Regions from separate parts of the Metabacillus sp. YM-086 genome, predicted to be linked through region 2. Evidence: riboswitches for the same ligand, from Rfam matches in the RefSeq annotation. Region 2 holds a riboswitch; the other holds the start of a gene.
What was found. Region 2 has a riboswitch for thiamine pyrophosphate ahead of ACEWK1_RS06100 (thiamine phosphate synthase). Riboswitches for the same ligand answer to the same signal wherever they lie in the genome.
Positions count from the first base shown of each region.

Region 1: another riboswitch for thiamine pyrophosphate. It lies ahead of thiC (phosphomethylpyrimidine synthase ThiC); the one in region 2 lies ahead of ACEWK1_RS06100 (thiamine phosphate synthase).

Region 1 is NZ_JBLUOI010000002.1:14,147-19,396, forward strand. It holds gene ACEWK1_RS00990 (Ger(x)C family spore germination protein) at 1-16, shown strand, start outside; gene ACEWK1_RS00995 (YmaF family protein) at 87-530, shown strand; gene thiC (phosphomethylpyrimidine synthase ThiC) at 561-2,318, opposite strand; TPP riboswitch at 2,450-2,565, opposite strand; gene ACEWK1_RS01005 (MOSC domain-containing protein) at 2,656-3,306, opposite strand; gene ACEWK1_RS01010 (aspartyl-phosphate phosphatase Spo0E family protein) at 3,400-3,570, opposite strand; gene ACEWK1_RS01015 (MerR family transcriptional regulator) at 3,819-4,157, opposite strand; gene ACEWK1_RS01020 (hypothetical protein) at 4,389-4,661, opposite strand; gene ACEWK1_RS01025 (Fur-regulated basic protein FbpA) at 4,835-5,020, shown strand; gene ACEWK1_RS01030 (DNA polymerase beta superfamily protein) at 5,075-5,250, opposite strand, start outside.
Region 2 is NZ_JBLUOI010000009.1:43,738-48,987, reverse strand. It holds gene mgtE (magnesium transporter) at 1-222, shown strand, start outside; gene ACEWK1_RS06105 (monovalent cation:proton antiporter family protein) at 349-2,196, shown strand; TPP riboswitch at 2,282-2,390, shown strand; gene ACEWK1_RS06100 (thiamine phosphate synthase) at 2,479-3,087, shown strand; gene thiO (glycine oxidase ThiO) at 3,071-4,189, shown strand; gene thiS (sulfur carrier protein ThiS) at 4,194-4,397, shown strand; gene ACEWK1_RS06085 (thiazole synthase) at 4,402-5,169, shown strand; gene ACEWK1_RS06080 (thiazole biosynthesis adenylyltransferase ThiF) at 5,169-5,250, shown strand, end outside.

The DNA of each region.
Region 1 (5,250 bases), on a different contig from region 2:
AGGTCATCCTGAATAAAGATAAAGACAACTTTCCATCAGCTGTTAACTTTCATATGAAAAAGTAAGTAGCTTGACGGAGGGATTTTATGATATTAATTGGAGCGGATAAGCCACACCATGCTCATCGATTTTCAGCTTTCACAACAATATATCGGGAACATTTTCACATAATAGACGGATTTACAAGAGGAGTAAATGGAAATAGTTTTGATCGCCACCGCCATTTATATAGAGGAATTACGTCTTTTAAAAATAAACATTATCATCGATTTTATGGTGAAACAGGCCCTGCTATACCATTACCGGGTGGAGGTCATTATCACTTATTTGAAGATCGAACTTATTATAATTATGACGAGCCGATCGATATAGAATATGGTGGTGTGCTGTATGGAGAGGGAGAACGTCCAAAACACGATCACCGATTCGAAGGAAGAACATATGGGATTGTAGGAGAAGATCCGCTAGCGAGAATGTCATATACGGACATGGCAACTAAATTAATTGACTATAATGGCATAAGAGAATAAAGAGGCGGGATTGCCCACCTCTTTATTTGCTTATCTATAAATCTTTGAACCACCGTCAATAAATTCTTTTGACTTTTCTTTCATTCCTTCAGTTAACAACTCATGCATAGGTTTACTTGAGTCATTACCCAATTCTCTAATGTCATGTGATATTCTCATAGAGCAAAATTTTGGTCCGCACATTGAACAAAAGTGAGCTGTTTTTGCCCCTTCAGCAGGTAAAGTTTCATCATGGTATTCTCTTGCTCTTTCCGGATCTAAGGAAAGATTAAACTGATCATGCCACCTAAATTCGAAGCGTGCCTTTGAAAGAGCATCATCTCTGTTTTGAGCACCAGGATGACCTTTTGCTAAATCTGCAGCATGTGCTGCAATTTTGTAGGCAATTACACCTTCTCGAACATCTTCTTTATTTGGTAAACCTAAATGCTCCTTTGGTGTTACATAGCAAAGCATGGCTGTTCCGAACCAACCAATCATCGCAGCACCTATAGCAGAAGTTATGTGATCATAGCCTGGAGCAATATCAGTAGTTAAAGGACCTAACGTGTAAAATGGAGCTTCTTTACAAATCTCCTGCTGCTTTTCAACATTCTCTTTTATAAGATGCATTGGAACATGACCAGGGCCTTCAATCATCACTTGAACATCGTAATTCCATGCGATCTCTGTTAATTCACCAAGAGTCTCCAGCTCAGCAAATTGAGCTTCATCATTTGCATCGGCGATAGAGCCTGGTCTTAATCCATCACCTAAAGAAATGGAAATATCATATTTTGATAGAATTTCACAGATATCATGGAAGTGAGTATATAAGAAATTTTCTTTGTGATGAGCTAAACACCATTGCGCTAAAATGGAGCCACCTCTAGATACAATTCCAGTGGTCCGCTTAGCTGTTAACGGGATATATCTAAGAAGAACTCCAGCATGTATAGTAAAATAATCTACCCCCTGTTCTGCCTGTTCAATAAGCGTGTCACGATAAACTTCCCATGTTAAATCTTCAGCAATTCCATTCACTTTTTCCAGTGCTTGATAAATAGGGACAGTACCAACAGGAACAGGAGAATTTCGGATAATCCATTCACGGGTTGTATGAATATTTTTCCCTGTTGAAAGGTCCATGATCGTGTCTGCTCCCCATCTAGTTGCCCATGTCATTTTTTCAACTTCTTCTTCGATAGAAGAGGAAACAGCAGAATTTCCGATATTAGCATTAATCTTAACGTGAAAGTTTTTCCCTATAATCATTGGTTCTGTTTCGGGATGATTAATATTAGCTGGAATAATAGCCCGGCCTGATGCAACTTCTTCACGTACATATTCGGGGTCCATCTGCTCTCGAATAGCAATATACTCCATTTCGGGTGTTATAATCCCATTTCTAGCATAATAAAGCTGTGTTACGCGTTTACCGTCTTTTGCCACCAATGGATGAATTTGATTAGAGGGAAAAATCTCTAAGTTTGAATGTTTACTAGAAGCTTTATATCCATTATCTTCGGGCTTAATTTCTCGTCCTTCGTATCGCTTAACATCATTACGATCAAGGATCCATTTTTCTCTCGCTCTTGGTAATCCCTTTCGAATATCAATTTCAGCACTTATATCAGTGTATGGTCCACTCGTATCATAAACTCGAACAGGTGGATTCACTTCTTCGCCATATGTATTCTTCGTTACACTCTGAGTAATTTCTCTTACAGGAACTTGAATGTCAGAATTACTGCCTTGAACATAAACTTTTTTACTTCCGGGAAATGGCTGTTTAATTGTAATCTTCATACTTTCTCCTCCTTGAAAATGAAAGTGATCGATTGAAACATCAGCGGAAGGCAAAAATAAAAACGGGTTCTGAAGTTCAGAACCCGTTCAATAGGTGTAGGTAAAATGTAAAAAGATGCGCGCTTATCCCTTTACAAATGTCGCTACTTCCCTACGCTGGTATCATCCAGATCAGGTTCGAAGGGTCAAAGAACTTCAAACGCGTTCCTCTCTCAGTCCAAGCTAATGGACTCCCCTAGTAGAAATTGGTAATTTAATTAAAATCAGTTATAATCATAACATAATTATCCATGTAGTCAACAGAATTTTTTGAATAATAAGAGGAGTTGAAGTACCTTTATTTTTTCATCAATTGTCGACGGAGCTTCTTCATACGGACATGCCATTCTTCAGACAGTTCACTAAGAGATAAGATCTTTTCAACTTGAGGTAGATCATCTTTATGATGGAAAAATGTATTATGAATGGCTGCAACTGAAATCTCTTTAGGATGTTTTTTTAACCGTTTAATGCTTGAATTTGACGAGATTTGTCCTTCCTCTAAAACACGAAAGAAATAGCCCGTGTAACCATGTTCAACGATCTTATTTAATAATGTGTTGATATTTGTATACTTGTTAATCGTTGAACAAGGAAATCGTCCTTGTGAAACTTGAACTACAGCTTCACCAATTTGATAAATATCACCTATACATACATCTGTTTCTTTCATTCCTGAAACGGTTAGGTTTTCTCCAAAAGCGGCCTTTGGTAATGGTTGTTTGTAAAGGTTCTCCCAAATTTCATAATGTTCGAAGGGATAAACACAAATGACACGTTCAGCCCCTCCGTGGTACTCGTGGTTAGCTACATCATCGTCTACAATATGGCTTGATTTAACCTCTAGTGTTTCAACTTGACTTTTACATATCCCTGAACGAAATTCTTTTCCTTTATGTTCAAGTGTAGATGGTTTACCTTTACTAAGCCAAATAATTTTCTGATCCATAGTATCACTTCCTCATGTATTTATCATTGTGTCAATAATAGAAAAAAATACACCAAAACCTTATGAAATGGTGTATTTTACAGAAAGCTAAATTTATTTTTTCTTATTAACAGGTAAAGGATTATTTTTATTCATTTCAATATTTAATATTTCATCTAAGTTTTGACTGGCAACCAATGTTCGTTGTGCACTAATTCCATCTTCTTTGGCGATTGAAAACATTCTTTTTCGGTATTCTTCTATTACTGCATCTAGTGATTTCACACTGAACACCTCGCAATTTACATATATAGGTGGTGAAAAGTCCTATTAAATCTATTATCGGTTATTTCTTCCAATTGTAAATAGGGAAATACGCTATTTTATGTATAATTTTTTGAAAATAACGGAAAAAGTGGGGTTAACCAAAGTGGAATAGGAGAATAGGGGAAATATCAGCTGGCTTGTTTATTCAGGGGCGCTAAAATTTATCGCTGCAGCAATAGATGATGTGCTCACTGCAGCGATAATGATTAATTCCTGCCACGCCCAAACCTAAATTGTGCATTCAACTGACCTTGTAGCATTTTTTTTCTAACATCAGCTTCACTTTCACGTTGTCTTTCTTTTAATCTCATTTCTTTTAAAATTTCAGTTGTTTGTACACCGTCCTCTCGTTTATCTGCAATGTCCATTAGTGTCTCAATATCAGAGAATGAATATTTTCTAGTTCCTCGTTCATTCCGATATGGAGCAATTAGTTTTCTTTCTTCATAATATCTAATTTGTCTCAACGTTAATCCAGTCAACTCACTGACAGTCCCAATTGAGATTACCTTTTTATCCTTGTATGAGCGGTCTTGGTGATTCATTGCTCCACCCCTTAAAACATTCTTTTTACAAGTATATCCTGTTATGTAAGGAATGGCTTTTGTTTTGTTAGAAAATCTGACATAAAAATATAGAGTTATAAAAAAGGTGTTAGGAATACTTACAGTGAAACTGAATCTTCTTTTAGATGAGGATAAAATAGGATAAACGCAAGGGATTTATAAATCGTTAGAATATACTGAGTATTGTCTGTTTCATTAGAAATTAAATATTCAACCTATGAATTCTTTATAGGAACCGTGAGGAAACACATTATTGAGCTGCATAAGGATTTGTTGGGAAAGAAGGCTTAAAAAGGTGAGTGGAAATATTGAAGTTACCTCTTCATACTGATTTGTTTCAGAATTGTAAATTGTTAGAATATCAATTTTCTCGTTTTTTAAGATTGCCATGTATAATTGCTGAGCCTTCGGTTCATCTTGGTTAAGGTAGAAAACTGTTGTTCTCAAATGATCTGCCTTTTTTGCTATAACCTTTATTTTCACAAGTTTCAACTCCTTAAAGTGTTGAAACTATTCTCGACAAATTTTTAAGAATTTAATCAAATTAATACAATCTTAATAACTCGAAAGAAAATCTTAACATTATATTAATCGTCACATAATATTTTTGAGGTAAAGTAAGAAATGTAAAATTATTAAATATGGAGATGAGTGCTATGAGCAAAATGTTACAAACTGCACTTGAGGAACAAAGAAATTATTACTCTCAAAAACTACTTGCAATTGGTGTTTATAATGGTCAGGTTATGAATAAGATGACGCTAACCGAACTTAAAAATGAATATAATTATTTCTATCATAATGTTCCGAATGTAAAGAAAAAAGGGAATTCTGCGGGATGATAGGGGATGAGAGCTCCACTTAATAGATCAAGAGCTCTCTATACATATAAATGCTTATTTTTCTTGTATGAGCGTTACAAAAAATTCATTAAATGGGTCGTGTAATATGGTCTTAAGTGTTTGGAATTCTTTTTTTACTTGATCAAGACTCTCTAGGGAGGAATGAATATAGTCATCAAGAATTTCCGAATGAAAATCATGTTGATCATTTTTTTTACAATCGATTAATC
Region 2 (5,250 bases):
GTATGGCAAGGTGACTTATTTCTAGGTGCACTAGTAGGGATCTCAATATTGGCTACACTAACTGTAGCGACGATTTCTGGTGCCTTTATTCCATTAATTATGCATAAATTGAAGGTGGATCCGGCTGTTGCATCTGGTCCTTTTATTACAACTATAAATGATATTATTAGTATTTTAATTTATTTTGGTATGGCGACTTTGTTTATGCAATATTTAATTTAACTAGATTCCAGCTTAGAGCATATTGTTACAAGTTATGTTCTAGCTTGTATATGATAGAAGATATACATTCTTCGCTAGATTTTTTACCTTTTATAATTACTGAATTTAAGATAAAGGAGGGATACGATGCATGGAGCATCTGTAACTTCATTAGTTATTGTTATTCTCGCAGCATTTCTAACCCCTATTTTGCTACATCGATTAAAGCTAAACTTTATGCCAGTCGTCGTAGCCGAAATTATCGTTGGGTTAATTATTGGAAAAAGTGGTTTTGATGTTGTCCACCAGGATATGTGGCTTGAGACATTATCAATGCTTGGATTTATTTTCTTAATGTTTCTTAGTGGTCTTGAAATAGACTTTACAGCTTTTGCAGGAGGAAAGAAAAAGGAGAAGCTTCCTTCTGGTAAAGATGCACCTAATGCGTTTTTCGTATCACTCATCATATTTGTTGGGATTTTTGCTCTATCCTTATTATTATCCTACATCTTTGTATGGATCGGGTTAATGGATAACGCGTTTTTAATGACCTTAATTATTTCGACTATTTCTCTAGGAGTAGTAGTACCTACATTAAAAGATGCAGGAATTATGAAATCCAATATTGGTCAAATTATTTTACTTGTGGCTGTTATCGCCGACTTAGTCACAATGGTGCTTCTTGCTGTTTTTGCTTCCATTTATGGTGGTGGAGACAACAATACATGGTTGTTATTAGTTCTATTTGGAGCAGGTGTTGGGCTCTATTTCTTAGGAAAAACATTTATGAATCGTTCATTCATCGAAACAATGTCAAAAGGGACGATTCAAATTGGGACACGAGCTGTTTTTACGTTAATTATTTTATTAGTGGCGATTTCCGAAACAATTGGTGCCGAAAATATTTTAGGAGCCTTTTTAGCAGGTGTGCTAGTTTCGCTATTATCTCCTAACAAAGAAATGGTTCAAAAGCTTGATTCTTTCGGATATGGATTTCTTATTCCCATTTTCTTTGTAATGGTTGGAGTTGATTTAGATATTTGGGCTTTGTTTAAAGATCCAAAAATCTTCCTGCTTATTCCATTATTATTTATCGCACTTCTGATTTCTAAGATTTTACCTGTTTATTATTTGAAAAGATGGTACGATGGCAAAACAACACTTGCAGCTGGTTTTCTCTTAACATCTACGCTTTCTCTTGTCATTGCAGCTGCGACGATTGGGGAAAGAATGGAGATTATCACAGCTGAAATGTCAGGTGCGCTTATTTTAGTTGCTGTTATTACGAGTATAGTAACTCCGATTTTCTTTAAAAAGCTTTTTCCAAAAAGCGAAGGAAAACCAACCAAAATCAAGGTTGCCTTTATTGGTGCCAATCAAATGTCACTGCCAGTTACAAGAGAGCTAAACCAAGATCTTTATGAAACAACGGTTTATCATATTCAACAAGATAAAATTGATAAACAAATCTCTGAATCATTGTTTGAGATTAGAGAAATTGATGATTTTCAGGTTGAAACATTAAAAGATCAAAACGCTTTTGATGTAGACTTAATTGTTGTAGCTACTGGTGATGAACAACGAAATGCCGATATTGCCTTATTTGCAAAAAAAGAGCAAGTTGATCGAGTGATTGCTAGTGTGGCATCACCTGATTTAGCAAGTCAATTAAAGGATGAGGGTATTGATATTTTCTCTACACTTCTTTCAACAAAAACGATGCTTCGTGCTTTAATTGAAGCACCAAGTGTTATGAGAATCTTAACAAATCAGGAAACAACTCTATATCAAATTAACTTAAATAATGCAAAATACGATAACATCCTGCTACGAAACTTTCCGTTTACAGGAGACATTATTTTTGTCCGTATTTTCAGAGGCAAAGATTCAATTGTTCCACATGGAGATACAGACCTGAAATTAGGAGATCGTCTAATTGTGACGGGCTCTAGAGAATATGTAAATGAACTTAAACATGAGTTGGAATTGATATAATTTTATCAATTAAAAAACATCAGGGTATCTTACTCTTGAAAGTTTCCAAACATTTGGTATGATAGAAATAAGTAAATACGAGAGAAACAACCGCTAGGGGAGCCTTAAATAGAGGCTGAGATTAAAGTGTGACTTTAAGACCCTTATAACCTGATCTGGATGATACCAGCGTAGGGAAGTGGATACATCATGGTTTTTTGTGTATGTAAACCACTTTCCTATAGGAAAGTGGTTTTTTGCGTCCTATAAAACTTTACTATTTAAGAATCAAGGTGAAAAAAAGTGGAATTTCATGTCATTACAGATGGCAAGCAAACGGTAAATGAATTAACAGTGAAACTTACGATGCTCCATCAAGATGTGGATTATATTCATATCCGGGAAAAACAGAAAACGGCTTCAGACATCATGTTACTTGTGTCAAATTTGCTTCAGCGGGGTGTACCGAAGGAAAAGCTTGTGATCAATGATCGACTTGATGTTGCTTTATTACATAATATCCCTAATGTTCATTTACCAGGACACGGCCTTCCTGTTGAGGTAGTAAGAGCTTTTGATTCGCACGTAAGAATTGGACGGTCTGTCCATTCGCTAGAAGAAGCTCTACGATGTGAAGAAGCGGGGGCTGATTACTTGTTATTTGGTCACATCTTTGAAACAAATTCAAAAGCAGCATTACCTCCAAGAGGTGTAGAACAATTAGCTGAAATTTGTGAGCACATGACAATTCCAGTTATTGCGATAGGAGGCATTACTCCTAGCACAATTAAGTTGCTTAAAAACGTAAGTGTTCATGGTGTTGCTGTTATGTCCTATGTTATAGCGAGCAGTGACCCAATTGCAGCTTTAACCAATTTAAAAGAGGGGGGTTACCATGCAAAAACAATATGATGTTGGAATTGTTGGCGGCGGTATAATTGGGCAGTCAATTGCCTATCAGCTTGCAAAAGAGGGAATCTCCGTTCTTGTATTAGATAGCCATAAAGGTGGTACAGGTGCAACATGTGCAGCTGCTGGAATGCTTGGGGCAAATTCCGAATTGGAAAATAATGATGCTTTTTTTCAGTTTGCGAAGGAAAGTCAAAGACACTATCACATCTTACGTGATGAGCTGTCAGAATTATCACAGATTAATATTCAACTAGTTGATAAAGGCATGTATAAGCTAGCAATGACAGAAAATGAAGCGAGAGTTTTGAAGAAAGCTGTAGAAGATTATGAAACTTTAGAATGGCACACGAAAGAAACAGTTTTACAAGGTGAACCACATGTGTCTGATTCGATCGTAGGAGCGCTTTATATTCCTGAAGATGGCCACGTTTCTCCTACACATGTATGTGCGGCTTTCACGAAATCTGCTAGCTTACTAGGAGCAACATTTAAAGAAAATAGACCCGTTCATTCTGTTAAGAAAACAGCTACAAATGAGTATACGTTATCAACACCACAAGGGGATTATCTTTGTAGCAAAGTAGTTATCGCAAATGGAGTATGGAGTGGACACTTTTTTAAACAATTAGGACTTGAGGTCAATATGAGGCCGGTTAAGGGTGAATGTCTTTCCGTTCAAGGGGATCATTTAGATCTCGAAAAGACTCTTTTCTATGACCATTGTTATATCGTTCCAAAGGGTGATGGAAGGTTTGTTGTAGGAGCCACAATGATTGAGGATGATTGGAGTACAACACCATCACTTGGAGGAATTCAGTCACTGATTGAAAAAGTGACGCCGATGATGCCAAGTATTACATCCGCTAAGCTGCTCGATACTTGGGCTGGGTTAAGGCCACAATCTGATGATGGAAAGCCATATATTGGACAGCATCCTGAGGATGAGAACATCTACTTTGCAACAGGACATTACCGAAATGGAATTCTGCTTGCTCCTAAAACAGGAACAATGGTCAGAGATCTTATTTTAAAAAGAAAGCAAAACGAAGAGTATATTCATGCTTTTTCTTTAACGAGAAAGCTTACTCAAACAACGAGGTGATTTCATGAGCATTAAATTAAATGGTGAACAGGTTGAATTAAATCAAGAAGTTAAAACAATTCAGCATTTACTGGCGTTTTACAAGCTGGAAGATCGTCTTGTTATTGTTGAGCATAACCGCGAGATTGTTTTAAAAGATCAATATGAAAACACAATCATTTCAAATGGTGATGAAATTGAGTTAGTTCATTTTGTAGGAGGAGGATGATTTTATGTTAAAAATTGCAGATAAAACATTTCAATCAAGATTATTATTAGGTACAGGAAAATACCCTTCATTTGACATTCAAAAGGAAGCAGTTGCCCAATCAGAAGCGGAGATCTTAACGTTTGCGGTGCGCCGAATGAATATTTTCGAAGAATCACAACCTAATTTTTTAGAGCAATTAGATGTTTCAAAATATACACTGCTACCAAATACAGCAGGAGCTAAAACAGCTGAAGAAGCAGTAAGAATTGCGAAACTAGCAAAAGCATCAGGCTTATGTGACATGATTAAGGTTGAGGTTATTGGCTGTGATCGTTCATTATTACCAGACCCAGTTGAAACGTTAAAAGCAAGTGAAATGCTTTTAGAAGAGGGCTTTATCGTTTTACCATACACATCAGATGATGTTGTGCTTGCTAGAAGATTAGAAGAGTTAGGTGTTCATGCTATTATGCCGGGAGCATCTCCAATTGGCTCTGGTCAGGGACTTCTAAATCCTCTTAATCTATCATTTATTATTGAGCAATCTAAAGTGCCCGTCATTATTGACGCAGGAATTGGTTCACCAGCAGATGCGGCATTAGCAATGGAGCTTGGTGCAGATGGTGTTCTATTAAATACAGCTGTGTCGGCTGCTAAAGATCCTGTGAAAATGGCTGTTGCGATGAAGTTAGCGATTGAAGCTGGAAGACTAGGGTATGAAGCTGGTAGAATAGCTAAAAAAGACTATGCTATTGCAAGTAGTCCAACAGAAGGAATGATTACGACTTAATGGAACGCTATTCTAGACAAATGCTATTTACTCCAATTGGAGAAAAGGGTCAAGATAACATACGAAAAAAACATGTATTGA